4 regions of the Alloalcanivorax dieselolei B5 genome follow, and region 1 is predicted to be linked to each of the others. Evidence: predicted binding sites of a transcription regulator. Region 1 holds the regulator's gene; each other region holds the start of a gene.

Region 1 (7,217 bases):
CCCTATGCCTTACAACTTCATCGCCACCGCGCGCCGTGTACTGGACGAGGAAGCCCAGGCGGTGGCCGCGCTCAGTGCGCGTGTGGATAAGGATTTCGAAAACGCCTGCGAGCGCCTGCTGGCCTGCACCGGTCGCATCATCGTCACCGGCATGGGCAAAAGCGGCCACATCGGCACCAAGCTGGCGGCCACTCTGGCCAGCACTGGCAGCCCGTCGTTCTTCGTCCATCCGGGGGAAGCCTCCCACGGTGATCTGGGCATGATCACCAGCGAGGACGTGGTGCTGGCGCTGTCCAATTCCGGCGAGACTCAGGAAATACTGACCATCATCCCGGTGATCAAACGCAAAGGCAGTGGGCTGATCAGCATGACCGGCCGCCCGGAATCTTCCCTGGCGCAATTATCCGATGTTCATCTGAACGTGGCGGTGAAGGAAGAAGCCTGCCCGCACAATCTGGCCCCCACCTCTTCCACCACCGCCGCCCTGGCCATGGGCGATGCCCTGGCCATAGCGCTGCTGGAAGCGCGCGGTTTCACCCCGGAGGATTTCGCCCTCAGCCATCCCGGCGGCAGCCTGGGACGCCGGTTGCTGCTCAAAGTGGACGATGTCATGCACGGAGAGGAACAACTGCCAGTGGTCAGCGCCAGCACCCCCTTATCCGATGCTCTGCTGGAAATGACCCGCAAGGGCCTGGGCATGACCACGGTGGTGGACGAGGACGGCAAGCTGATCGGCATCTTCACCGACGGTGATCTGCGCCGCACCCTGGAGAAAGGCGTCGATGTCCGTGTCGTCGGCATTCGCGATGTGATGTCACCGCGCCCGGTCACCATCCAGCCCGGCCGTCTGGCGGCGGAGGCATTGCAACTGATGGAGACGCGCAAGGTGAACGGTCTGATCATCTGTGACGACCAGCAGCGCCCGATCGGTGCGCTCAACACCCAGGATCTGCTGCGCGCGGGGGTAATGTAATGACGCTGGGGATAAAGCCGGAACAGGCTCTGCGCCTGCGCTTGATGGCCTTCGACGTGGACGGCGTGATGACCGATGGCCGTCTCTACTACGGCCCGGACGGTGAGATGCTGAAAACATTCAACACCCTGGACGGCCATGGCTTGAAAAAACTGGCGGCCAGCGGCGTCACCCTGGCCATTATCACCGGCCGCGACTCCGCCATGGTGGCCCGCCGGGCCCGGGACCTGGGTATCGAACACGTGATCCAGGGTCGCGAGGACAAAGGCGTGGCCCTGTCCGCGCTGGCACAACAACTGGGCCTGAGCGCCGGAGAAATCGGTTACATGGGCGACGACGAACCGGACGTGCCGGCGCTGGAGTGGGCCGGGCTGGGCTTCGCCCCGGCCAACGCCCACGCGGCGGCGCGCAGCGCCGCCGGCACTGTCACCGAGGCGCGCGGCGGCGAAGGGGCGGTACGGGAAGTGTGCGACAGCCTGCTGCGGCTGCGGGAGGGGCAGTGAGACGGCCCGGCCTGCTCAGCGCCAGCGGCGTCATCCTGCTCGGGTTGATCGTGATGATGACCCTGCACGAATGGGGCAACCCACTGGAAGGTGACAATGAAGCGTTCCTCAGCGCCCCGGTGATCACCGCGGAAAACATTGTCGCCCGCCAGTTCAACCGCGACAGCGGCGAAGTGGAATACCGGCTTCTGGCCAACAATCTGGAACAATACGAACGCGAAGCGCTGACGCTGCTCGATCACCCGGACCTGCGCCTGAACAACGGCAACAGCCAGTGGACCATCCAGGCCGACAATGGTGAAGTACGCGACAACGGCGATGTGATCGTCTTCGAAAACAACGTCGAGGCGGTCAGCAAGAACAACGGCGTCACCCTCGATACCCGGGAGCTGCACTACCTGAGCCGTGATCGCCAGGTTTCCGCCCCGGACACCGTCAATATGCGACACAGTGAAGGCAGCACCCGGGCGGGCCGCATGGACGCGGACCTGGACACCGGGCGCATGACTCTCAAGCAAGGAGTAGTAAGTGAATTCAAAGGACCCAAGCCATAACGGTCCGGTGCATGGCCCGCTGCGCCGTCTGCGCGCGGTAATCGCCGCCGCCATTCTGGTTCCAGCGCTGGCCGTGGCCCAGTCTGGTGCCGAAGGCCCGGTGGAGGTCAGCGCCAACCAGGCGGTGTTCGAACGGGACGCCGGCACTGGCGTATACCGGGGTGACGCCGAGCTGATCCAGGGCAACCGTCGACTCAACGCCGATGTCTTGCGGCTGTTCACCGAGAACGAGCAACTGGTGCGGGTGGAAGCCACCGGCAGTCCGGTGCGCATGCGCGAAGGCAAGGACCTGGACGCCCACGCCGACAACCTGGTCTACGATCTCAAGCGCCGTCGTCTGATCCTCACCGGCAACGCCTATGTGCAGCATCAGGGCAACACCTTCGAAGGGGCCCGGGTGGAATATGACCTCAACTCCCGACGGATGGATGCCAGCAGCGAGGGCGACAAACGGGTGCGGCTGGTGATTCCCGCCGCCAATGCCTCCCAGGCTCAGAGCGGCGATAACGGCGACGAGGCGTCGCAAACCGGCGAAGACAACCAGGGCCAGGACGACGGCGCGCCACAATCGCCCGCCAACAGCACCCCCAATGAAACGGAGAGCCCCTGACCATGGCGAAACTGAATGCCCGCCAACTGGCCAAAAGCTACAAAGGGCGCCGTGTCATCGAGGACGTCTCCCTGGAAGTGGAAGCGGGCCAGATCGTGGGCCTGCTGGGCCCCAACGGCGCCGGCAAGACCACCTGCTTTTACATGATCGTCGGGCTGGTGGAAGCGGACGCCGGGCGCATCGAGATCAACGGCGAGGACATCACCCACCTGCCCATGCACGGGCGCGCCAAGCGCGGTATCGGCTACCTGCCTCAGGAGGCGAGCATCTTCCGCCGTCTGACCGTGGAACAGAACATCATGGCGATCCTCGAAACCCGCAAGGAACTGAGCAAAGCCGAGCGCGAGCAGGAGCTGAACAATCTGCTCGAGGAATTCCACATTACCCATATCCGCGACAGCATGGGCATGAGCCTGTCCGGTGGCGAGCGGCGGCGGGCGGAGATCGCCCGTGGCCTGGCCACGGATCCGGCGTTCATTTTGCTCGATGAGCCGTTCGCCGGGGTCGACCCGATCTCGGTGAATGACATCAAGGGCATCATTCGTCATCTCAAGGATCGCGGCATCGGCGTGCTGATCACCGACCACAACGTGCGCGAAACGCTGGATATCTGCGATACCGCCTATATCTGCAGCGCCGGTAACATCATCGCCGAGGGCGATTCCCAGACCATCCTCGGTAATCAACAGGTCCGCGACGTCTATCTGGGCGCCGACTTTCGGCTATGACGCGCCTCTACTCTTTTTCAATTGCAATTTCAACATTGGCATACATATTGCTTAAATGAATTGCGAAACCTTGAAAGACGCTGCTATTCTGCCGCCTTGGCGATTCACCGGACCACCAAGGCAGTATGAAACCGAGTCTACAACTCCAGATCGGCCAGCAGCTCACCATGACGCCGCAGTTGCAGCAGGCGATTCGCTTGCTGCAACTGTCGACGCTGGACCTGCGCCAGGAAATCCAGCAGGCGGTGGAAACCAACCCCCTGCTGGAACTTGAAGAGGGGGTCGAGGCCTACACCGAGGACGACACCCCCGCCGATGACGATTGGGAAGCGGAGGAAATGGACCTCGAACGCGACGAGGCCCTGGACGACCTGGTGGATGGACCGGTGGAGAGCGACAGCGAATGGGACGACCTCTATGTGGGCCAGTCCGGTTCCGGCTCGGGCGGCGGCGAGGACGATGACGCCGACGCCTGGCAACAGCGCCACGTCGCTCCGGTCACCCTCCAGGACCATCTGCTCTGGCAACTCAATCTCAGCCCGATGAGCGACCGGGACCGGGTCATCGCCGGCATCCTCATCGACGCCCTCGACCACCGTGGCTACCTGTCCCTGCCCCTGGATGATCTGCTCGACACCGCCGAGCGGCAAATCGCCGACGCCGATGATCCGGTGGAGGAAGACGAAGTGGTGGCGGTCCTGCACCGACTGCAGCAATTCGACCCGATCGGCGTGGCCAGCCGTGATCTGGCCGAATGCCTGGGCGTGCAATTGCGCCAACAGCCCGCCGACACCCCGCACCTGGACACCGCGACCGCCCTGCTCGGGCATCTCGCGCTACTGGAAAAGCACGACTATGCCGGACTGCGCCGCACCATGGGGGTGACGGAAAGCGATCTCCTCGACGCCCTGGCGTTGTTGCGCACCCTGGACCCGGCCCCGGGCGAACAAATCGGCGGCGAGGTGGCGGAATACGCGGTTCCCGATGTGGTGGTGCGCCCCTTCCGCGGCGGCTGGCGGGTGGAACTGAACGAAGAAGTCCTGCCCAAGGTCAACCTGAACGCCCAGTACGCCCGCCTGGCCCGCCGCACCGAGGGCGAGGACGGCCAGTACCTGCGTAACTGCATGCAGGAGGCGCGCTGGTTCCTGAAAAGCCTGCAAAGCCGTAATGACACCCTGCTGAAGGTGGCCCGGCGCATCGTCGAGGTGCAGCAGGACTTCTTCCACTATGGCGAGGAAGCGATGAAACCGCTGGTGCTGGCCGATATCGCCGAGGCGGTGGAGATGCACGAATCCACCATCAGCCGGGTCACCAATCAAAAGTTCATGCTCACGCCCCGAGGGGTGTTCGAGCTGAAGTATTTCTTTTCCAGTCACGTGGACACGGAAGGCGGCGGTGAATGTTCTTCCACCGCCATTCGTGCCATCATTAAGAAGCTGGTCGCCGCCGAGAACCCTCGCAAGCCACTCAGCGACAATAAGCTGGCCAGTTTGCTCAATGAGCAAGGGATCAAGGTGGCGCGCCGGACCGTCGCCAAGTATCGGGAGGCGATGCGAATCCCGTCTTCCAGCGCTCGCAAACGTCTGGTTTGACGACGCGGGAAACGGCTTATAACCCGGGCCAGAGGCCGGGGTTAAATAACGAGGCAAAGGAGCCAGCTATGCAAATCAACATCAGTGGCCATCACCTGGATATCACCGAAGCCCTTCGTGATTATGTGGACGACAAGTTTTCCAAGCTGGAACGGCATTTCGACCAGATCACTAGCATTCAGGTAATCCTGTCCCCGGAGCCGAACACCCACAAGGCGGAATCCACCATCCACATTTCCGGCGGCGAAGTCTTCGCCACCGCCGAGGCCGGTGACATGTACGCGGCTATTGATGCCCTGACCAGTAAGCTGGATCGTCAGATTCTCAAACACAAGGAGAAGACCGTGAGCCGCAAGCACGGTCACTAAGCGGATCTATGCGAGTACGAGAACTTCTCACCGAGGACCGCACCCATAACGGTATCGAGGTGGGTAGCAAAAAACGCCTTCTGGATCAGGTTGCCGAGCTGGCCGCGGCCAGTTGCGGCGACCTCGGTGCCCAGGACGTGTTCGATGCACTGGTGGCCCGGGAGCGCCTGGGCTCCACCGGTATCGGTGAAGGCATCGCCATCCCCCACTGTCGGCTCGGACGCTGCGAGCAGGCAGTGGGCCTGCTGCTGAAACTGGCCGAACCGGTGGACTTCGATGCCGTGGACGGCCGGCCGGTGGATCTGGTGTTCGTTCTGCTGGTGCCTGAACAGAACCCCGAACAGCACCTCAAGACCCTGAGTCACCTGGCCAACCTGTTCAACGACGAGGATTATCGGCGTGAACTGCGCCAGGCCACGGACGATCACCAACTCTATATTACCGCCGTGGAGTCAGAGGCCGAATTGCGCCTGGCTTCATAAGCTACGACGGGGCCCATGCGGCCGGTTCTCCCCGGCCCGGGCGTCTTTTCGGGGAAGAAAGCGTCAATCGCCATGAAACTGACCATTCTCAGCGGCCGGTCCGGATCCGGTAAGACCACGGCTCTGCAAGCACTGGAAGACCACGGTTATTACTGCGTGGACAACCTGCCTCTGGGCCTGTTGCCGCAACTGGCCGGGCAACTGGATGACGAGGACCGGGTGCTGGAGCGGGTGGCGGTGGGGATCGATGCCCGCAACCTGCCGCGACAACTGCTGGCCTTTCCCTCCACCCTGGCGGAACTGCGCAAGTTGCAGGTGGAAACGGAAATCATCTTTCTCGACGCCGATCACGGCACCCTGCTCAAACGCTTCAGTGCCACCCGGCGCCCACACCCGCTCAGCGGCGATGATCGCACTCTGGCCGATGCCATCGCCTATGAAGCCGAACTGCTCTCCGACATCCGCATGCGCGCGGATCTGGTGATCGACACCAGCACTCTGGATGTCCACTCCCTGCGCAACCAGATCCGCCAGCGGGTAGCCGGCCGCAACGTCAAACTGTCGCTGTTGATCCAATCGTTCGGCTTCAAGAACGGTCTGCCCAACGACGCCGATCTGGTCTACGACGTGCGCATGCTGCCCAATCCCCACTGGCACGGCGATCTGCGGGCCCTGACCGGTCGCGACGACAAAGTAGCGGCCTTCCTGCAATCTCATCAGGAAACCGAGGATTTGATCGACGATATTTTCCAGTTTCTGGTTCGCTGGCTACCCCGCTATGCCGCCAACGACCGCAGTTACGTTACCGTTGCCATCGGCTGCACCGGTGGCCGCCATCGCTCCGTCTATCTGGCCGAGCAGTTGGCTCAGCGCCTGCGCAATAAAGCCATCCCCCTGCATGTGCGGCATCGGGAGCTGGAGGGATGATCGAGAGGGAACTCACCATCATCAACAAACTGGGACTGCATGCCCGCGCCGCCGCCAAAGTGGTCAGCGTGGCGTCACGTTACAGCTGCACTATTCAGGTGCTTCACAACGAGCGTCAGGTCGACGCCAAGAGCATCATGGGCCTGCTTACCCTCGGCGCCGCCAAAGGCACCAACCTCAGGGTGCGGGTGGACGGCGATGACGAGCAGCCGGCCATGGCGGAACTGGCCGACCTGTTCGCCCGCCGTTTCGACGAAGAAGAGTGAAGAGGCCACTGTAGGAGCTTGCCCTGCAAGCGAACTCTTTGAACGTTGCGCATTCGCTTGCAGGGCAAGCTCCTACAGCGGCTTCGTGGTCCGGTCTACTGCCCGTCCTTCCGCTCCCTCTCGCTGCGCGCCCAGTTGATGACATAACTGCGGCTGACGCGATCGTGCAGGAGATTCCCTTTCAGGAACAGGTTCACCAGGATCACCACCTTGC
Region 2 (7,217 bases), 950 kb from region 1:
AGCGAGGCGTTGAGCGCATGGGCGCACAACAGATTGGGACTGCCGCACTCGAAGCGCCGGGCGTCGTCCGCCGGTCGCCAATCCTGGCGATCAAAGTCGCTGCTGTCGGCCACCATGTGCCAGCCGAACTGGCGCAGGCGCAGCCGGTCGCGGGCTTCCGGCCGGGCGTAAAACAGCGCCAGGCCCTCCGGCCCCAGCATCCATTTGTGGCCATCGGCAACGACGAAATCCGCATTGATGCTTTCGGCGTCGAAGACGTGAGCCCCCAGACTCTGGATCGCGTCCACGCAGAACAGCACGCCCCGTTCCCGGCACGCGGCGCCGATCGGCGCCAGATCCAGGCGAATACCACTGGCGTATTGCACCGATGACAGCGACACCAGGCGTACACGGGGGCCAAGCGCATCGATGACGCGCTGCTCGGCGTTGTCCCCGTCCACTGACACCTGGATCACTTCCACACCCTGTTCGGCCAGGGCCTGCCAGGGAATGCGGTTGGAGGGGAACTCCTGGTCGCTGATCAGCACCTGATCGCCGTCCCGCCAGGACAGCCCCTGGGCGATGACGGACAGCCCTTCGGAGGTGTTCTTGAGCAAGGCGATGTCCTCGTGTGGCACACCGCCGATCAGCGCCGCGAGGCGGCCGCGCAGGGTCTGCTCGGTGTCGAGCCAGCGCGGATAGTCCCGCGCGCCCACGGTGATGTTCTGCTCGGCGAAACGCACCACCGCGTCCCGGGTGCGTTTCGGCCAGGGTGCCACGGCGGCGTGATTGAGATAGAGCACGTCGTTTTCAAGAGGGAATTCCGCGGACAGATCCAGAGCGCTGGCCATGTGATGATCGACTCCATTGTCATTGCCGGGCGGGCGGGTATCATCCTGCCCGAAAGGGGCATCGATAATTCGCCGGAACAGATGGCTCACAGCATGACCGATTGCCGTGGCAGGTCAACCTGGCCCGTGATGCACGGTGCCCGGGGGTGGGATAAACTGTGGTGAATCGCGGGATTCACCGGTCTTGGGAGTAAGGATGAATGGCTGATCTGGAAAAAGCGACGCGTAAGGCACAGGAGTTCCGGCAACGAGAGCAACAAATCCTCGATACCGCTCTGGAATTGTTCCTGGAGCAGGGAGAGGATCGTGTCACCGTGGAAATGATCGCCGACCGGGTGGGGATTGGCAAAGGCACCATCTATAAGCACTTCGAAACCAAGAACGAGATCTATCTGCTGCTGATGCTGCGTTACGAAGAGGATCTGGCGGCGGTGTTCAACAGTATTTCCGAGGACGACGACAAGGAAAAACTGACCCGCGAGTATTTTCGTTTCCGCATCAACGATCCGGCCCGCTACCAGCTGTTCGACCGGCTGGAGAACAAGGTGATCAAGGACCACGCGGTGCCGGAACTGGTGGAGAAACTGCACAACATCCGCGAAGCCAATTTCGAACGCCTCAAGAGCATCGTCAAGGCGCGCATCAGCGAGGGGTCTCTGGAAGACGTGCCGCCGATTTATCACATTTGCGCGGCCTGGGCGCTGGCCCACGGCGCCGTGGCGCTGGTGCAGTCGCCGTTCTATATGGGACTGATTGACGAAAAGGAGGATTTCCTCGACTTCCTGATCGAGATCGGTATTCGCATGGGCAATAAAGGACAACGCCGAAAATGACTTCCGCCGATTCCCTGTTGGCCTTGCTGGAAAAGGCCGAACGGGACGAGCAGGGGCTGCCGCCGGTGCATCAGTGGCACCCGGAACATCAGGGCGAAAGCCGTATGCGCATTGCCCGTGACGGCACCTGGTACTACCAGGAATCGCCGATTGAGCGGGAACGCATGGTGCGGTTGTTCTCCACCATTCTGTTGCGTGAAGGCGGCGACTACTTCCTGATTACGCCGGTGGAAAAGTTGCGTATCGAGGTGGACGACGCGCCTTTTGTCGCCACCGACGTACAGCAGGTGAAGGACGGCGGCGTCGACAAGCTGGTGTTCACCACCAATGTGGGGGCTCACGTGGTAGCCGGCGAACGGCATCCATTACGGATAGAGCACGATCCGGACAGCGGTGAGCCGTCCCCTTATCTGCACGTGCGCGATAATCTGGAAGCGCTGATTTCCCGCAACATGTTTTATCAACTGGTGGAATGGGCCGGCCATGAAGAGCGGGACGGCGTGACCCACTTATATATCGACAGCGACGGCACCCGTTTCCCCCTCGGTTCCTTCTGATACACAACCAGACCGGACTACGAAGCCGCTGTGGGCGCTTGCCTTGCAAGCGAATCTTTTGCGCCGGAAGCCGAATTCGCTTGCAGGGCAAGCGCCTACAGCGGCCTGGTAGCGACCTCCGATTTCATGTCTCCCAGGCCAGCAAGCAGACTTTGGGGCTGGCGTTTCAGCGGGCCGCCCCACAACCGGGCCCGTTTTTGTCCCAAGATGGCGCACCATAATCTGCCTCGAAATGGGGCGCCGTTGCCCGCTGCTAAAGCGAGCGTCCCTTCCCCTGATCGTTCTACAGAGTCTTAAACCCCTTTAAATCAAGGGGTTATGCACATGGCATGGGCTTTGCTTTCTCCCTGTTCAACAGTTGGCAAGCTGAAACGGTGAAAGGGGACATTCCCATGACGAAACAAAAGGTGTTGCTGGTAGGCCACGGTATGGTGGGGCAGCGCTTTCTGGAAGCGCTGGCGGACCGTGGTGGTCTTGATCACTACGACGTGACGATCCTGTGCGCGGAGAGCCGGCCGGCCTATGACCGGGTTGGCTTGACCCGTTATTTTACCGAGCGCGATGCCGATGCCCTGTCGCTGGTGCCGGATGGCTTCATGGCACAACCGGGGCTGACCCTGAAGCTGTCCACCCGGGTGCGCGAGATCGATCGGGACGCCAGGGTAGTGATCACCGAGGCGGGAGAGCGGCTGGATTACGACAAGCTGGTGCTGGCCACCGGGTCCTACCCGTTCGTGCCGCCCATTGACGGCAACGACCGCCCAAACTGCTTTGTTTACCGCACCCTTGATGACCTGGACGAGATTATCGCCGCCGCGGATCAGGCCCGTATCGGCACCGTGGTGGGCGGCGGCCTGCTCGGCCTGGAAGCGGCCAAGGCGCTGCACGACCTGGGGCTGGAAACCCACGTGGTGGAATTCGCGCCGCGTCTGATGGCGGTTCAGGTGGACGATCTCGGCGGCGGTTTGTTGAAGGACAAAATCGAAACCCTGGGCGTGACGGTCCACACCAGCACCGGCACCCGGGCCATCGTCGACGGAGAACAACACCGCCATCGCATGGACTTCGGCGAGGACCACCACCTGGAAACCGACATCATCGTGTTTTCCGCCGGCATTCGTCCGGAGGACAGCCTGGCCCGTGCCAGCGGGCTGGAGCTCGGTGAACGGGGCGGGGTGGTAATTGATGATTACTGTCTCACCTCCGACCCGGACATTTTCGCCATTGGCGAGGTGGCGTTATGGCAGGGCCGGATCTTCGGTCTGGTGGCGCCGGGCTATCAAATGGCGGAGACCGCCGCCGCGCGCTTGTGCGCGGATTCCGAGCCCAGCTTCCAGGGTGCCGATATGAGCACCAAGCTGAAACTGATGGGCGTGGACGTGGCCTCGGTGGGGGATGCCCATGGCCAGACGCCGGGCGCCCGCAGCGCGGTGTTCTTCGACCAGAGCACCGGCGTGTACAAGAAAGTGGTGGTCAGCGAGTGTGGCAAGAAACTGTTGGGCGCGGTGCTGGTGGGCGATGCCAACGATTATGGCAACCTGCTGCAACTGTGCCTGAACCAGATTGACCTGCCCGGAGAGGCCGCTGCTCTGATCGCGCCGGCCGCCGGCGATGCGCCCATGCTCGGCGCCGACGCCTTGCCGGACAGCGCCCAGATTTGTTCCTGCAACAATGTTTCCAAGGGCGCGCTGTGCGCCGCCATCGATGATGGCGCCACCACCGTCGGTGACCTGAAAGCCTGCACCAAGGCCTCCGCCACCTGCGGCGGCTGCGCGGCCCTGGTCAAACAGGTGCTGGACAGCGAGCTGGCCAAGCGCGGCGTGGAGGTGAATAACCACGTGTGCGAACACTTCCCGTATTCCCGCCAGGAGATCTACCACCTGGTGCGGGTGGGGGAAATCAAAACCTTCGACGAGCTGTTGGAAAAGCACGGCAGCGGCGACGGCTGTGATATCTGCAAACCGCTGGTCGCTTCGGTGCTGGCGTCCTGCTGGAACGACTATGTGCTGAGCAAGCCCCACGCCGGTTTGCAGGACACCAACGATTATTTTCTCGGCAACATGCAACGTGACGGCACTTACTCCATCGTGCCCCGTGTACCCGGTGGTGAAATTACGCCGGACAAGCTCATCGTGCTGGGCGAAGTGGCGAAGAAATACGATCTGTACACCAAGATCACCGGTGGGCAGCGGGTGGATCTGTTCGGCGCCCGCGTCGAGCAGTTGCCGGAAATCTGGAAGATCCTGGTGGACGCCGGCTTCGAGACCGGCCACGCCTACGGCAAATCCCTGCGCACGGTGAAGTCCTGCGTCGGCTCCACGTGGTGCCGATACGGCGTCAAGGATTCGGTGGGCACCGCCATTCAGGTGGAGGAGCGCTACAAGGGGCTGCGCAGTCCGCACAAGATCAAGATGGCGGTGAGCGGCTGCACCCGTGAATGCGCCGAAGCGCAAAGCAAGGATGTGGGCGTGATCGCCACCGACAAGGGCTGGAACCTTTACGTCTGCGGTAATGGCGGCATGCGTCCCCGTCACGCGGATCTGCTCGCCTCCGATTTGTCCGACGAACAACTGATCAGGACCATCGACCGCTTCCTGATGTTCTACATCCGCACCGCCGACCGCCTGCAGCGCACCAGCGTCTGGCTGGAGAACCTGGAAGGTGGGCTGGATTACCTCAAACAGGTGGTGCTGGAGGATTCACTGGGCATTGGTGATGAGCTGGAAGCACAGATGCTGCAAGTGATCGACACCTACCAATGCGAGTGGAAGACCACCGTGGAAGATCCCGAGGCGGTGAAACGTTTCAAACACTTCGTTAACGACGATGTCGCCGACGACAATCTGCACTACGTCCGTGAGCGCGGTCAGCGTCGTCCGGCCTACGAACATGAACGTATCGATCTGGTGCAACAGGAGGGTTAAGGCATGAACAGTTCCGTTACCCTGGAATGGAAAGCGGTCTGCAAAGTGGACGAGATTCTGCCCGGTACCGGTGTCGGGGTGCGTCTGCCCGAGGGGCAGGCGGCGCTGTTTCGCACCCGTGACGGTCAACTCCATGCGCTGGATAACATGGACCCGTTCAGCCGCGCCAATGTGATCAGCCGTGGCCTGCTGGGCTCCCTGGGCGGCACCAGGGTGGTGGCATCACCGCTGTACAAGCAGCACTTCTGTCTGGAAACCGGGAAGTGCCTGGAGGACGAGACGGTATCCCTGACCGTGTATCCGGTCCGGCAGCGCGGCGAACTGGTGGAAGTCGCCGTCGGCTGATCAGGGCGTGTCGTCGCCGGGCTTGGGCAAACCGGTACCGCATTGCTTGCAGAAGCGGGCGTCCGGATCGTGGTCATGACGGTGGCAGTTGGGGCATTCCCGTTCATAGCGGCGGGCAATGTGCGCGGCGGAGATTTCCGCGGTGACGATGCCGGTGGGCACGGCGATGATGGCGTAGCCGGTGATCATCGCCATGGACGCCACGGCCTGGCCGAGGGGCGTCTGCGGTGAGATATCACCGTAGCCCACCGTGGTCACGGTGACGATGGCCCAATAGATGCTGCGCGGAATACTGGTGAAGCCGTTGCTTGGCCCTTCGACCACGTAGATCAGACTGCCGAAGATGATGATCACCACCAGCACCGAGAACATGAAAATGCCGATCTTGCGGCGTGTGCGGGCCAGCGCCAGGCCAAGCTGGTTGGCTTCGCTCATCAGCGCCGCCAGTTTCATGATGCGGAAGATTCTCAGCACTCGCAGAGCGCGAATGGTAAGCAGATAGTTGGCGCCGGGCACCAACAGGCTGATGTAGGTGGGGACCACGGAAAGCAGATCGACCACGCCGAAGAAACTGCGCGCGTAGCGTAGCGGCCGATCACTTACCCAAAGGCGAATCAGGTACTCGCCAGTGAACAGCAAAGTGAAGAACCATTCCACGCCATACAACCAGTCGCCATAATGCTGATGGATGCTCTGCACGCTGTCCAGCATGACGGCGGCAACGCTGCTGAGAATGGCGATGATCAGCAAGACGTCAAAACGTTGGCCCGCCGGGGTATCCGTACCGAAGATAATGTGGCGCCAACGCTCACGCCGGGATGGGGACTGGGACGACATCCTGTTGATTGCTCCGTTGCTGCCCGTGCCGGACCGGACTGGATGAGGCGATCCGGTCATTCTGATTGGCCAGGTTGCATTCTCTCTTGTTAAACCTTTCGTGACCACCTAACTTATCCCTTGTAACGCATTCTGGAACCTTGGGGAAAACGTTTCAGGGTAGATATGCGATCACCTCCGATGGCGGCGGCCAGGCCCCGCGATCCGCATAATGATAGTCAACAATAGCCAGGGGGCGACAATGATCGGTATGGCATTGGCGCGGCGAGGGCGACGCAAGGGGACGGTGTCGCGGGCTGTGGTGGTGCCCACGGACGGGGTTGGAAATGGGGATGGCAAGCGGCACGTGATGAGACGGATCCGGGCTTTCCTGATTGCCGTGCATCCAGTGGTGGCTGCGGTGATCTGCTGCCATGCTTTCTGGATGGCGGTTTCCCAGCGTCACTGGATTTGGCTTGGCCCTTTGCTGGTCAATGCACCGACCTTGTCGCTGGCGGTGTGGCTGGTGCGGCGCGGCCGTTCCGGCTGTGGTTCGCAACTGCCGGTGGTGTTGCTGTGCGCCTGGCTCGGCAGTGCCTGGACCTTGCTCGGCACCCTGTCGCTGGATGATCCCCAGCCTCTGGCCTGGATTTACACGGCAATTGGCCTGGTCGGACTGGCGGCCTGCCTGCTTTGGTATTTCCCTCAATACCGGGAACGCAACGACGGGCCCCGCCCCGGTCAGCGGTTGCCGGTGCTGACGTTTCAGGATTTGCGCGGCAATGCCGTATCCTCCACCGCATTGCGGGGCGCCCCGGCGGTACTGTTATTTCATCGCAGCGACTGGTGCCCCAAAAGCGTGGAGCTGTTGCGTCTGCTGGCGCGGCATCGTGGTGCCCTGGGGCGCCGCGG
Region 3 (7,217 bases), 760 kb from region 1:
CCATTCATAAGGCGATCCGCGCCTGGTCGGACCAGCCCATCCGTCATGTCGTCTATACCCACGGCCATCTGGACCACGCCTTTGGCACACCACTGTTCGACCAGGAAGCACAACAAGCCGGGGAGCCCAAACCCGAGGTCATCGGCCAGGCCAACATCCGCCGCCGTTTCGAGCGCTATCAGAGCAGCGCTGGATGGAATGCACGCATCAACGGCCGGCAGTTCAAGGTGGCGGGCTTCCACTGGCCGGAGGAGTACCGTTACCCGGACCGCTTCTATGAAGAACAGATGATTCTGGAATGCGGCGACAACCAGGTGGAGCTCAACCACGGCATGGGTGAAACCGACGACCATACCTGGAGCTGGATTGCGGAGGACCGTACCGTTATTACCGGGGATTTCATCATCTGGGCAGCGCCCAATGCCGGCAACCCACAAAAGGTCCAGCGCTTTGCCCACCAATGGGCGCAAGCCTTACGCGCCATGGCAGCAAAGAAACCGGAAGTGCTGGTGCCCGGCCACGGACCGGCGGTGTTCGGTGCCGACCGTGTCGCCACACTACTGGACGACACCGCCACTTTCCTGGAGACCATCCATGACCAGACTTTGGAGGGTATGAACCAGGGCTTGCCCCTGGCCGATATCGTGCAACAGATGACGCTGCCCGAAGGTCTGCTCGACCGGCCCTATCTGCATCCTTCCTACGATGATCCGGAGTTTCTGATTCGCAATGTCTGGCGTTTGTACGGTGGCTGGTATGACGGCAATCCAGCGCACTTGAAGCCGGCACACCCGGACGCGCTAAGCGGTGCCCTGGCGGAACTCTGTGGCGGAGCACAAGCCCTGACACAGGCCGCGGCCAAGCACCTGGACCAGGGCGATCTGCGCCTGGCCGGCCACCTCAGTGAAATGGCGGTGCGCGCGGAACCGGAGAATCAGGAAGCTCACCGGGTTCGCGCGGCTGTGAATCAGGTACGGGCCAAAGCAGAGACCTCGCTGATGGCCAGGGGCATTTTCACCGATGCCGCCAACGCCTCACTGAAGGCACTGGGCGGTGACGGTGGCGAGGGCTATTCTCGAAATCAAGTTGGTATCGGATAAAGCTTTTTTAATTCTCACGGCGCTTAAGTGGCACCAGGATCAACACCCTCGGTGCCACCATAGGCAGTATCCCCGTAGATGGAAACCTCAATATAGGCTGGCAACCCATGGCGCGCCCCGGCTTCCCGAATGGCTGCCAGCGTGGCTGGTGACAGGGGCGCATCGTACATCGCCGCGGTGGAGGTAATCATATCTTCCACGCGAATCCAGCCTTCCTCATACCTGAAATCCTCCCCTTTTTCCCACAGAATGCGCTCCAGCGCCGCCAGGCCGTTAGTGTGGATATACTGCATATTGAGGAAGCGTTGCTCAATGATTGCCCGAGGAATATAGGGACGGCTCTCACGTAAAGCAGCCAGGCACTTCTCCATTCCCTTTCCATACATATTGTTGAAATACAGCCAGAGTTTGCGCTCCATACGTAGTTGCACAAGGAAGCGCAGATAGAAACTACGATTTCCATCATCCAGTAGGTAACACGCCAATGGCATGATGGCGCAGCGTACCGTCTGTTCGGTGGACAAAGGCCTTCCGCCGTTGCCACGCTTCATCTCGTCAAACATGGTCTGGCGGGCATGATCAAGGGGATTCGCACGCAACGACAAAACGGATTCGATGATCGCTTCCCGGGAACCGAAATAATAATGGATCGCCGATTCGTTTTTCTGTCCGGCCTCCTCACGAATCTGGCGTAAGGAAGCGCCCTGCACGCCATGGATGGCAAAGACCTTCTCCGCCGCCAGGGTCAGCTCCAATTTGGTTCCGGAAATCTCTTCCGCCTTGCTCTTCTTACGACGCGTGGGTTTCCTTGCTGCCGCCATCCTTCTCCACCCTTTACAAAAATTAATGGAACAATACTAACATTATTCCATTAGCCGGGCTTGCGATCCCTGTTGATTGCCACTGGCTCAGAAAAAACCGGCGCTGGCCGCACCGGGCTGATCCAGAGTGTCGGCAATCAAATGCAGTGCGTGCGCCAGATCCTGACGGCTGATCGGCCCGCCAAGGCACAATCTCACCGCCTCCGGCGGCTTGCCATTCACCGCGAAGGCATCACTGACCACGACATTGATGCCCTGCGCTCTCATGCGCGCGGCAAAGGCCACCCGGCTCCAGGGCCCGGGCATTCGCAGCCACACGTGGAACGCTTCGGGGTGGGTTTGGTAATCGGCTCCCGAAAGGTTTTCGTTCACCAGCGCCTGCCGCAACTGCGATTCCTTACGGGTCAGAGAAACCGCCAGATCGGCCGTTCCATCCTGCACCCAACACGAGGCCAAAGCCGCCGTGACCGGAGAAGCCATTACCGTGGTGGCCCGCAACGTGACCGCCAACCGGGATTTCAGACGCGCTGAAGGCAACACCAGGTATGCGATTCTCAGTCCCGCTCCAAGCGATTTACTGAACCCACAGAGATAGTAGGTCAGCTCAGGCGCCAAGGCGGCCAGCGCGGTGGGTCGGTGGGTCGGCAACAAACCATAGGCATCATCCTCGATGATCGGCAGGCTATAGCGCCGGGCGACCTGGACCAGCCGCTGGCGGCGCTCCTCACTGAGCGTCACTACCGCAGGATTGAGTAACACCGGATTGCAGTACAGCGCCTTGGGGCGGTGCTCCGCGCATAACCGCGCCAGATCATCCGGGTCGATACCGTCCTGATCCAACGGCAACCCGATCAAGCGAATCCCGAGCTGGCCGGCGATGGCGCGCAGGCCCGGATAAGTCAGTGCCTCGCACACCACCACATCTCCGGGCCGGGCGAGACTGCCAAGCACCGCCAGCAACGCGCTCTGTACGCCCGGGCAGACCAGAACCCGATCAACATCAATGGTCAGCGGGCGGCGCTGCAGCCAGGCCACCGCCGCCGCCTTGTCCTCGGCGGACCCACCGAACCCCTGGTAGCGCATTAATGGCTGCAGGTCCGGCCCCAGGGCACGCAGCCCCGCCTCCATGCGCTCTCGCAATAGCGGGTTCCCGGATTCCGGCGGCAGGTTCATGGTCATATCCACGGCGCGGTCGGCGCTGGCGCCGCGACGACTTATTCCCCCCGGCCGACACACAAAAGAGCCTTGTCCAACCCGAGAATAAATCAAACCGCGCCGCTGGGCCTCGTTGTAGGCCTTGGAGATCGTGGCGTAGTTCAGACTCAGCAATCCCGCCAGGTCCCGCAACGGCGGCAACCGCTCTCCCACCGCCAGCCGCCCGGCAAGGATGTCATCGGTAATGGCATCGGCAATCCGGATATAAATCGGCTTGTCGCCGTCCTTGAGAATAGGCCGCCAGGGCTCGTCACGGACGTTCTTCACTTTTTCCCATCTCCAAAAATCAGCGTTTTCGCACCACCGAGGGGCATAACCCGCACCGACACGGATCAGTTCGCGAGCCACTGCCCCGTTCCCACCGCCCACTTTGATTGGTCCGCTCTTCCTACCATTGACGAAAAAGTCGCCAAGAGCACGGTGCATTAGCGCAAAACCAGACCAACCAATCAATCAATTTTTTATTTGATTGGCACTTTGATTGCAATTGTTAATGCCGAGATTGTTAACGCAGAGGATGGCGACCAGATACGGACCGCCCCCATTGCTTCCATCACTCCGAGGAGACCGTTATGCCTACCGTAAGCAAAGCAGCACATCAGAAAGGTGATTTTTTTGTCGACTACGAAGAAAAGGTATTCGAGGACGTCAAGGCGGAGCCCGGAGAAAAGGCATTGGTGACCTTTCATACCGTTGCCTTTGAAGGCTCCATTGGCCTGGTCAATATGTTGCAGGCCACAAGATTGTTGCGCAAAGGGTTCGACACCTCGGTACTGCTCTATGGTCCCGGCGTCACCCTGGGTGTCCAGCGTGGTTTCCCGACCCTCGGCGATGAGGCGTTCCCCGGGCATATGGCGATCAATAATCAGATCACCAAGTTCATGGGAGAAGGCGGCAAGGTCTACGCCTGCCGCTTCGCTCTTCAAGCCCTTTATGGGCACGGCGAGCCGTCATTGATTGAGGGGATCACACCAATCAATCCATTGGACGTTCTGGATCTGGTACTGCTTCATCGCCGGGACAACGCCTTCATCCTCGACACCTGGACCCTGTAACCGGAGAGGCGCGATGAGCGATGCTCGCACGGTAACGGCCGCGGCGGCCCAGGTCGCCCCGGACCTGGAAATTCCCGGCGGCACCTTGAACAAGGTCTGCGCCCTGATCGAAGAGGCCGCCGGACAGGGTGTGGAACTGATTGTGTTCCCGGAAACCCTGGTGCCCTACTACCCGTATTTCTCGTTCGTGCGCGCGCCGGCGTTCTCCGGCCCGGACCATCTCGCGCTGTATCAACAGGCGGTGACGGTACCGGGCCCGGAGATCGACCGGGTCGCCGCCCTGGCCCGCCGCCACGCCATGGTGGTGGTGCTGGGCGTCAACGAGCGGGATCAGGGCACGCTGTACAACACCCAGGTGGTGCTGGACCGTGACGGCCGTCTGCTGCTCAAACGCCGCAAGATCACCCCCACCCATCATGAACGGATGATCTGGGGCCAAGGCGACGCCAGCGGCCTCACCGTGGTGGACAGTGGCGTCGGTCGCATCGGCGCCCTTGCCTGTTGGGAGCATTACAACCCGCTGGCGCGCTACGCGCTGATGACTCAGCACGAGGAAATTCACTGCGCGCAATTCCCCGGTTCCATGGTCGGCCAGGTGTTCGCCGATCAGATCGAGGCGGCCATGCGTCATCACGCGGCGGAGTCCGGCTGCTTCGTGGTCAACGCCACCGGCTGGTTGGAAAACCATCAGATCGAAGCGATCACCACCGATCCGGCGCAACAGAAAGCGCTGCGCGGCGGTTGCATGACCATGATCGTATCACCGGAGGGCAAGGTACTCGGCCAGCCCCTCACCGAAGGCGAAGGCCTGTGCGTGGCGGAGCTGGACATGGGCCTGATCCTCAAACGCAAACGGATGATGGATTCGGTCGGCCATTACGCCCGCCCGGAACTACTGAGCTTGATGATTGACCGCCGTCCGGCGGCCACCTCCCACGATCTCACCCGATACGGCGGCGACAGCGATCCCGCCTTTGCCATTGCCAGGAGCGACGACGATGAGTGCGAACAGCAAGCTCTCCGAGCGGCAGCTCATCAATGAACTGCAAACCCGGGGTGTACGCCTGACCGATCCTGCCGCCGGAGCCCCCAGCCGGCGCGGCGGCGCCGGCCCGTCCGATCACAAGGCCGTCGAGATCGGCGGCAAGGTGGTAATGATCCCGGTGCACACCGCCGGTGCCGGTAACTCACCCTATCGTCTGGATGGCGCCAGGGTATCGCGCGACGGCCAGGAAATCGCGCGTATGGCGTTCACCGATACGCCGCGCTTCTACGATCTCAAAACCGCCGAGGGCATACCCTACTCCCACATCGCCACCCTGCATGGCAAGGATGTGCTCGCCACCACCGTGTTGCAGACCTGCATTCGCTACAACAATCGCAAGATCTCGTGCCAGTTTTGCGCCATCGGCCAGTCCCTGGACGAAGGCCGCACCATCGCCCACAAGACCCCGCAGCAACTCGCCGAGGTGGCGCGGGCGGCGGTGGAATTGGACGGCGTCAAACATATGGTGATGACCACCGGCACCCCGAATCTGCAGGATCGCGGCGCCCGGGTGCTGTGCGACAGCGCCGAAGCGGTAACCGCCGCCGTCGATCTGCCGATCCAGGGTCAGTGCGAACCACCGGATGATCGCGCCTGGTTCCGCCGCTTGCGCGACAGCGGCATCCAGAGCCTGGGCATGCACCTGGAAATCGCCACCCCGGCGCTGCGCGAGACCCTCATGCCGAGCAAGTCATCGATCACCGTGGAACACTATCTGGAGGCGTTCGCCGACGCCGTGGACGTATTCGGTCGTGGCCAGGTGAGCACCTATCTGCTGGCCGGGCTGGGCGACACCGTCGACACCACTCTCGCCTTATGCGAGCGGCTGGTGGCTCTGGGCGTCTATCCCTTCGTGGTGCCGTTCGTGCCAATCTCCGGCACACCACTGGCGCATCACCCAGCGCCGACGGCGGCACACATGAAGCGCATTCTGGAACCGCTTGGCACGCTGTTACGCAAGGCGGAGTTGCGCTCCACCGAGATCAAGGCCGGCTGTGGCCGCTGCGGCGCCTGTTCGTCACTGTCCGCGTTCGAGGAGGAGGCCGCCTCATGATCCTGGAACCGGTCAAACCATTCCGCAGCTGCGAATACGCGGTGAAAACCACGACCGAGGCGTGGGAATACCGCGCCGCGCGCACGCTGCGCCAAACGGTGTTCTGCCAGGAACAGCGTCTGTTCGAGGACAACGACGACGATGCCCACGATCATCACGCCATCACCATCGTCGCCCTCGCCTACGTGGCCGGTGGCCCGGAGGAAGTGGTCGGCACGGTGCGCATCCACAGCGACCGCCCGGGTATCTGGTACGGCTCGCGCCTGGCGGTGGCGCGCGGCTATCGCCGTGATGCCCACCTGGGCAGCGCACTGATCCGGCTGGCGGTGGGCCACGCCAGGGCGCTGGGCTGTGAGAGTTTTTTCGCCCAGGTACAGGCCGCCAATGAAGCGCTCTTTCAGCGACTGCACTGGCGTACCTTGCGGTATCAGACCCTGCACGGGTTGGAACACGCCTTGATGCGCGCCGACCTGTCCCACTATCCGCCCCTGCCCGAAGGGCGCCTGCCGCTACTGACCCGTGCCAGGAGGGCATCGTGAATCTGCATGCCCTGATGCGCGGTTTGCGCGACAGCAACGCCTTCGCCCATAAACGTGATATTCAGCCCATGATCGCCGGCCTCGCAGGGCTGGACAGCGGTGCCCTGCCGTTGGGTGATGACAGCGCCGCCCTGCGCGACGGCGACGGCCACCTGTTGATCGCCATAGAGGGCTTCATCAATGAATTCGTCGCCGCCGAGCCGGCCTTCGCCGGCTATTGCGGCGTGATGGTCAATGTCAGCGACATCTACGCCATGGGCGGCCGGCCGCTGGCGGTGGTCGATGCCCTGTGGAGTGATGGGTCGGAACACGCCGACGCGATACTGGGCGGTTTGCGCGAAGCGGCGGCGAAATACCGTGTGCCGGTGGTCGGCGGCCACAGCAACGT
Region 4 (7,217 bases), 2.3 Mb from region 1:
GGCCGGGCAGCCGCTGGGCGCCACCATAGGCTATGGCACCCAGGCGCACATCATCACCGCCTTCAGTATGGATCTGAACGGTAACGGCATCACTGTTTCCAATGACGTCTGGCAAGCGATGAAAGCGTCCCTTCCCGAGCAGGACGGCAAGCCGCTGCATCCGATCAAGGCGGACGCCCTGAAGCCGGTGGTGGAAGCCTACCGCAAGGAAGGCAAAACGTTCCGCATGGGCATGGTGTTTCCGGTTTCCACCCACAACTACGAGCTGCGTTACTGGCTCGCCGCGGGCGGCTTGAATCCGGGTTTCTATGCGCCGCACAAAGGCGATACCAGCGGCCAGTTGCAGGCGGACGTGTTGCTGTCGGTAACGCCGCCGCCGCAAATGCCGGCGACCCTGGAGGCGGGCACCATTCACGGTTATTGCGTCGGTGAGCCGTGGAACCAGCAGGCGGTGTTCAAGGGCATCGGCGTGCCGGTGATCACCGACTACGAAATCTGGAAAAACAATCCGGAGAAGGTGTTCGGTGTCAGCAAGGCGTGGGCGGACAAATACCCCAACACCCATATCCGCGTGGTCAAGGCGCTGATTCGCGCCGCCAAGTGGCTGGACGAGAACGACAACGCCAATCGCGCCGAGGCGGTGAAAATCCTGGCCCGCCCCAACTATGTCGGCGCCGACGAGGAAGTGATCGCCAATTCCATGACCGGCACCTTCGAGTATGAAAAGGGCGATATCAGACCGGTGCCGGACTTCAATGTGTTCTTCCGCCACAACGCCACCTACCCGTACTACTCCGATGCCATCTGGTATCTGACGCAAATGCGCCGTTGGGGGCAGATCAGCGAAAGCAAACCGGACAGTTGGTATCTGCAAACGGCGCAAAAAGTGTATCGGCCCGATGTCTATGCCGCTGCCGCCAAGGCCTTGATTGATGAAGGCAAGATGAGCGCCGCCGATTTCCCCGACTTCGAAAACGAAGACGGCTTCAAGCCGCCGCAAAGCGAGTTCATCGACGGCATCACCTATGACGGCCGTCACCCGAACACCTATCTGAATCAATTTCCCATTGGTTTGAAGGACGGCGACCGCCTCTGAGCGGCGAGGAGGATCCATGGTGACGATGACGCTACCGGACTGGCTGGCGCCCTATCGCGATCTGATGCGCGGCAAGGCCGGGCCGGCGCAGCAACAAGCGGTGTTGCGGCAACTGGTATGGCCGCTTCTGGGTATCGCGCTGTTCCTGCTGCTATGGCATTGGGCGGCGCAGAATATTCAGACGTCGCTGGGGCAGTTTCCCGGCCCCGCCACTGTATGGGAGCAAACCCAGGCGCTCTATCAGGAGCACCGTGAAGGGCGGCAGCGGGAAGCGGCCTTCCATGAGCGTCAGGAGAAATACATCGAGACGCGCCTGGCGCAGCAACCGGACTGGCAACCGGTACGCCGGGACTATACCGGCGCGCCCACCTTTTTCGATCAGGTCGGCACCAGTCTGATCACCGTGATGAGCGGCTTTCTGCTGGCTTCGGCGCTGGCCATACCGCTGGGCATTGTGGTCGGCCTGAGCGCCGGCGTGCACGCGGCGGTGAATCCGCTGATTCAGATTTTCAAACCGGTATCGCCGCTGGCCTGGCTGCCGCTGGTGACTATGGTGGTCAGCGCCGTTTACACCAGCAGTGATCCCTGGCTGGCCAAGTCGTTTCTCACTTCCATGTTCACCGTCACGCTGTGTTGTTTATGGCCCACCTTGCTGAACACCGCGGTGGGCGTGACCTCGGTGAGCAGCGATCTGACCAACGTGTCGCGGGTGTTGCGTCTTAATGCTTTCGAGCATGTGCGCCGTATTGTGTTGCCCTCGGCACTGCCGATGATGTTCACCGGTCTGCGATTGAGTCTGGGGATCGCCTGGATGGTGCTGATTGCCGCGGAAATGCTGGCGCAGAATCCGGGTCTCGGAAAATTCGTCTGGGATGAATTCCAGAACGGCAGCTCCCAGTCACTGGGACGCATCATGGTGGCGGTGCAGGTGATCGGGTTGATCGGTTTTCTGCTGGACCGGCTGATGCTGGCGCTGCAACGGTTTCTGGTATGGGACAAGAGCGCCGCGCAGCGCTAGGAGAAGGTATGACAGCATTATTGGAACTGTCCAACGTAGGCATGGCCTTTGATACACCGACCGGGCGTTTCGAAGCCTTGAAGGGGGTGAACCTGAAAATCGCCGCCGGTGAATTCGTGTCGCTGATCGGTCACTCCGGCTGCGGCAAATCCACCGTGTTGAATATTGTCGCCGGCTTGCTGCACGCCACCGATGGCGGTGTGATTCTGGATCGCCGGGAGGTCACCGAACCCGGCCCGGAACGGGCGGTGGTGTTCCAGAACCACTCGCTGCTGCCCTGGCTCACCGCCTTTGAGAACGTGGAACTGGCGGTGCGGCAGGTGTTCCGCAAACAGAAAAGCAAAAAGGAAATGCGGGACTGGGTGGCCTATAACCTGGAGCTGGTGCACATGGCGCACGCCATGGACAAGACCCCTCAAGAGATCTCCGGCGGCATGAAGCAGCGGGTGGGCATTGCCCGGGCGCTGGCCATGCAACCGCGCGTGCTGCTCATGGATGAGCCTTTCGGCGCGCTGGACGCGCTTACCCGTGCTCATCTGCAGGATTCACTGATGGCGATTCACGCGCAACTGGGCACCACCGTGATCATGATCACCCACGATGTGGACGAGGCGGTGCTGTTGTCCGACCGCATCGTGATGATGAGCAACGGCCCGTCCGCCACCATTGGCGAAGTGCTGCCGGTGGCGCTGCCGCGCCCCAGGGACCGGTTGGCGTTGGCGGACGATCCTGTTTACCACCGCTGCCGGCAAAAGGTGCTGCGGTTTCTCTATGAGAAGCAAAACAAGGTCACCGCCTTGCCCAGCCGTCCGGACCCGGCGGCGCCGCAGCGGCAGCAGGCCTGATCGGCGTCACGACGGTGCGGAAGAGGGCGCGGTTTTGCACTGGATTGGTGCGCTTTCCGCGCCCCGGTCCGTGCGCGGCATGAAAACCGGGCCATGACCGCTTGGCACAGCGGTTGCTACAACGGGGGGAAGCCAACCAACATGGATGCCGACAAGCCCATGCCATTGAAGATCATGCTGGTGGACGATCAGCCGCCGCGGGCAGCGATGCTTGAGCGGGCCCTGGAAGATGAAGGGCACGTCATTCTGTGCCGCCTCACCAGCGCCGCCGGTTTGTCACAGAAAGTGATGGCGTGCAATCCGGACATGGTGATCGTCGACATGAACGCGCCGGACCGGGATACGCTGGAGAGTATGGCGCTGGTGCAGCGCGACATGCCCCGTCCCATCGTCATGTTCTGTGGCCAGGACGACGAGGACCTGATCGTCGCCGCGCTGCGCGCCGGCGTCAGTGCCTATGTGGCCGGCGAAACAGACCTGTCCCGGGTGCGCGGCGTGATGCGTGTGGCCACCGCCCGCTTCCGTGAATACCAGGCGCTGCGAGAGGAACTGGAGCAGACCCGGGAGGCGCTGGAGGAACGCAAGCTGATCGAGCGCGCCAAGGGCTTGTTGATGCAACGGCGTCGCCTCAATGAGCAGGACGCCTACGCCATGCTGCGCCGGCAGGCCATGAACACCGGGCAACCTCTGATCCAGGTGGCCCGTTCGGTGTTGGATTACGCCGATCTGTTGAAAGCCCAGGGGTGACGATGAAGCAAACACAGCGTGTCCGTATCGGTTACATGCCGCTCACCGACAGCCTGCCGCTGGTGGTGGCTCAGCAAGCCGGTTATTTCGCCGATGAAGGGCTGGAGGTGGAACTGCAACCGGAGTGGAGTTGGGCCAGCTTGCGTGATCGCTTGCTGGTGGGGCAGGTGAATGCGGCGCCGATGCTGGCGCCCATGCTGTTGAGCACATCCCTCGGCCTGGGTTGCATCAAGAAGCCGCTGGCCACGGCCTTTTCCATGGGCGTCAACGGTAATGGCGTGACTGTGTCGCCGATGCTGTATCACGGTCTGTGCGCGCTGGCGTCGGGGCCCTCGCCCCAGGACATGGCGGTGGCGCTGAACAAGCTGGTGGCGGCCCGTGCCAGCGCGGGTGACGCGCCGCTGGTACTGGCGGTGGTGTTCCCGTTTTCCTGTCACGCCTATCAATTACGCCACTGGCTGGCGGTGGCCGGTCTCGACCCGGACCACGACGTCAAGCTGGTGGTGCTGCCGCCCTCGCAAATGGTGGATCACCTGCGGTTGGGGCATATCGACGGCTTCTGCGTGGGCGAACCCTGGAACAGTCTGGCGGCGCTCACCGGCGCCGGACATTGCATTCTGTCCGGCTACCAGATCTGGGAAAACGCGCCGGAAAAAGTGCTGGCGGTGACCCGTGAATGGGCGGCGGCCCACCCGGATACCCACCGGGCTCTGCTGCGCGCGCTGTATCGGGCGGCGGCCCATGCCGATGAGCACCTGCAGGCGTGTCTTGAGTGGCTGGCTCACCCGGCCTGGCTGGGCGTGCCGGCGGAAGTGATCGGTGCGCCGTTTTCCCAGCGCCTGCCCGGCGGGCTCACCGGTCAGCCGTTCCCACGTCATCATTTTCATGTGTTTTCCGCTTACCAGGCCAATTTCCCCTGGCGTTCGGACGCGGAGTTTCTGCTCGGGGAGATGCAGCGATGGCGGCAGGGCCGTATCGAAGAGAAAAGCACTTTCGCCGCGCAATGCTACCGCACGGATCTGTATCGGGACGCGGTGGGGGATCTGACCAATCTGCCGGAGGTGGATCACAAGCCGGCGGAAAGGCACGCCGGCCAGTGGCGGCTACCCGGCGATCCAGCGTCGGTGGAACTGGGGCCGGACCGGTTGTTGCAGGTGGAGTAAGGGGGGAACGGGACCAGGTTGCCCTCCATCTTGGGCAGCGGAGCCGTGTTATGCCTTTACGGGAACGCCGTGAATACGTCCTTGTAGGCTTCCGGTCGAACGTCCCTGTTCGACAGGATCCCGCAAAGGCATAACGCGGCTCCGCTTCGAGGTAAGCGAAGCGCAGGAGTCCTTCCGGCCGTCGCCGAGACACCACGACAGAATGGAGTGGTTTTCCCTTTCCTGAAAGGTTCGTCATTGTTGGGGCCCGGAACGCGGCGGCTCACTCGAAGCGGGTCTGTACGGAGGCCTTCCGGGACCCTGTTTGACAGGGACGTCAAACCGGGAGCTTACAGGGATGTATTTACAGCGATCCCGGAAGGCCTCCGTGCAGACCCGTGCCCCCGATGGAGGCACTAACTAAGTCCCGTTAATCCACGATGGACCTTTTACCCCGCCCGTAATTGCTTGGCGGCGGCCACCATGTTGGCCAGGGCGCCCTGAGTCTCTTCCCACTTGCGGGTTTTCAGGCCGCAATCCGGGTTGACCCACAGCCGTTCCTTCGGCAGCCGCTCGGCGGCTTTTTCCATCAAACCCACCATCCAGGCCACGTCCGGTTCGTTGGGGGAGTGGATGTCATACACCCCCGGGCCGATGTCGTTGGGGTACTGGAAGTCGCGGAACGCATCCAGCAGCTCCATATTAGAGCGGGAGGTCTCGATGGTGATGACGTCCGCGTCCAGCGCGGCGATCGCCTCGATGATGTCGTTGAACTCGGAATAGCACATATGAGTGTGGATCTGAGTGTCATCATCGACCCCCACGGTGGCCAGGCGGAAGCAGTCCACCGCCCAGTCCAGGTAGGCTTGCCAGTCCCCCTGGCGCAGCGGCAGGCCTTCGCGCAGGGCCGGCTCGTCGATCTGAATCACCTTGATGCCGGCGCTTTCCAGATCCTGTACTTCGTCACGCAGGGCCAGGGCGATCTGCTTGCAGGTTTCCGAGCGCGGCTGATCGTCGCGCACGAAGGACCATTGCAGAATCGTCACCGGACCGGTGAGCATGCCCTTCACTGGCTTGTCGGTGAGGGACTGGGCGTAGCGGGCCCATTCCACCGTCATCGGATCAGGACGCTGCACGTCGCCGAAAATGATCGGCGGTTTCACGCAACGGGAACCGTAGCTCTGCACCCAGCCGAAGCGGGTGAAGGCGAAGCCCTCCAGCAGCTCACCAAAATACTCCACCATGTCATTGCGTTCGGCTTCGCCGTGCACCAGCACGTCCAGTTCCACTTCTTCCTGATAGCGGATGCAGCGGGCGATTTCCTGCTTCATCTGTTCGGTGTAAGCGGTGTCATCGAGCTTGCCGGCTTTCCAGTCCCGGCGTGCCTCGCGGATTTCCCGGGTCTGCGGGAAGGAGCCGATGGTGGTGGTGGGGAACGCCGGCAGCTTCAGCGCGCCCTGTTGTTTGGCGATACGTTCAGCGAACGGGCTCAGACGATCACGGGAAACATCACCGCTGGCGGCGATCCGCTCGCCCACGGCCGGGTTATGAATGCGGATTGATTCAGCGCGTGCCCGCAGGGCCTGGCGTTGTGCCCGCAGGCCCGCCTCGGCGGTGGCGTCGTCGTCCAGCGCGCCGCCCAGCAGGGCCAGTTCGTCCAGCTTTTGTTTGGCGAAGCTGAGCCAGCTTTTCAGTTCGGTATCGAGCTTGTCTTCCTGGTCCAGGTCCACCGGGCTGTGCAGCAGGGAGCAGGAGGGCGCCAGCCACAAGCGGTCGCCAAGTGCCTCCTTGAGCGGTTTCAGCCTCGCCAGAGCGGCATCCAGGTCGGTACGCCAGATATTGCGACCGTTGATGTAACCGAGGGAGAGCACCTTGTCGCCGAGCCGGCTGATCACTTGTTCCAGATCGTCATCGCCGCGTACCCGGTCCAGGTGCAGGCCGGCCACCGGCAGTTCCAGGGCGGTGAACAGGTTGTTCTTCAGCGCGCCGAAATACGTGGCCAGCAGCAGCCGGGCGGCGCTGGCGGCGGCCAGTTGGTCATAGACCCGCAGGTAGGCGCGCTGCCAGGCGTCGGGCAGATCCAGCACCAGGATCGGCTCGTCGATCTGCACCCATTGCACGCCTTGGTCCGCCAGCCGCTGCAGAATCCGGCGGTAAACCGGAATCAGATTATCCAGCAAAGCCAGCTTGGCGCTGTCGTCGGCGCCGTCGAAGTCCTCGCCCTTGCTCAGGTAGAGGTAGGTCAGCGGGCCGGGGATCACCGGTTTCGGATTGTGGCCGAGGGCCTTGGCTTCCTCGACCTGCTCGAACAGACTTTCGCGGGCGATGCGGAAGTTCTGATCGGTGGCCAGTTCCGGCACGATGTAATG

What was found. Region 1 encodes sigma-54, which starts transcription at its own class of promoters, with help from an activator protein. Its sites were predicted from a motif close to TGGCACNNNNNTTGCTNT; they were not measured.
Region 2: the regulator sigma-54 is predicted to act here: its motif matches at 2,546-2,563, upstream of nirB (nitrite reductase large subunit NirB).
Region 3: the regulator sigma-54 is predicted to act here: its motif matches at 3,607-3,624, upstream of B5T_RS14305 (MSMEG_0572/Sll0783 family nitrogen starvation response protein).
Region 4: the regulator sigma-54 is predicted to act here: its motif matches at 3,062-3,079, upstream of B5T_RS07680 (ANTAR domain-containing response regulator).

What each region holds. Positions count from the first base shown of each region.
Region 1 is NC_018691.1:3,970,367-3,977,583, forward strand. Features, by position in the region: gene B5T_RS17640 (KpsF/GutQ family sugar-phosphate isomerase) at 5-973, shown strand; gene B5T_RS17645 (KdsC family phosphatase) at 973-1,476, shown strand; gene lptC (LPS export ABC transporter periplasmic protein LptC) at 1,473-2,030, shown strand; gene lptA (lipopolysaccharide transport periplasmic protein LptA) at 2,005-2,640, shown strand; gene lptB (LPS export ABC transporter ATP-binding protein) at 2,643-3,368, shown strand; gene B5T_RS17665 (RNA polymerase factor sigma-54) at 3,494-4,960, shown strand; gene hpf (ribosome hibernation-promoting factor, HPF/YfiA family) at 5,029-5,328, shown strand; gene ptsN (PTS IIA-like nitrogen regulatory protein PtsN) at 5,337-5,810, shown strand; gene rapZ (RNase adapter RapZ) at 5,883-6,737, shown strand; gene B5T_RS17685 (HPr family phosphocarrier protein) at 6,734-7,003, shown strand; gene B5T_RS17690 (RDD family protein) at 7,099-7,217, opposite strand, start outside.
Region 2 is NC_018691.1:3,018,036-3,025,252, reverse strand. Features, by position in the region: gene B5T_RS13435 (aminotransferase class V-fold PLP-dependent enzyme) at 1-830, opposite strand, end outside; gene B5T_RS13430 (TetR/AcrR family transcriptional regulator) at 1,031-1,663, shown strand; gene B5T_RS13425 (DUF1285 domain-containing protein) at 1,660-2,220, shown strand; gene nirB (nitrite reductase large subunit NirB) at 2,613-5,144, shown strand; gene nirD (nitrite reductase small subunit NirD) at 5,148-5,489, shown strand; gene B5T_RS13410 (ion transporter) at 5,490-6,326, opposite strand; gene B5T_RS22335 (redoxin domain-containing protein) at 6,538-7,217, shown strand, end outside.
Region 3 is NC_018691.1:3,212,473-3,219,689, forward strand. Features, by position in the region: gene B5T_RS14290 (alkyl sulfatase dimerization domain-containing protein) at 1-1,100, shown strand, start outside; gene B5T_RS22350 (TetR/AcrR family transcriptional regulator) at 1,124-1,921, opposite strand; gene B5T_RS14300 (aminotransferase-like domain-containing protein) at 2,009-3,403, opposite strand; gene B5T_RS14305 (MSMEG_0572/Sll0783 family nitrogen starvation response protein) at 3,709-4,191, shown strand; gene B5T_RS14310 (Nit6803 family nitrilase) at 4,205-5,233, shown strand; gene B5T_RS14315 (MSMEG_0568 family radical SAM protein) at 5,190-6,290, shown strand; gene B5T_RS14320 (MSMEG_0567/Sll0786 family nitrogen starvation N-acetyltransferase) at 6,287-6,829, shown strand; gene B5T_RS14325 (sll0787 family AIR synthase-like protein) at 6,826-7,217, shown strand, end outside.
Region 4 is NC_018691.1:1,676,587-1,683,803, forward strand. Features, by position in the region: gene B5T_RS07665 (CmpA/NrtA family ABC transporter substrate-binding protein) at 1-1,096, shown strand, start outside; gene B5T_RS07670 (ABC transporter permease) at 1,113-2,114, shown strand; gene B5T_RS07675 (ABC transporter ATP-binding protein) at 2,123-2,959, shown strand; gene B5T_RS07680 (ANTAR domain-containing response regulator) at 3,101-3,706, shown strand; gene B5T_RS07685 (CmpA/NrtA family ABC transporter substrate-binding protein) at 3,709-4,869, shown strand; gene metE (5-methyltetrahydropteroyltriglutamate--homocysteine S-methyltransferase) at 5,298-7,217, opposite strand, start outside.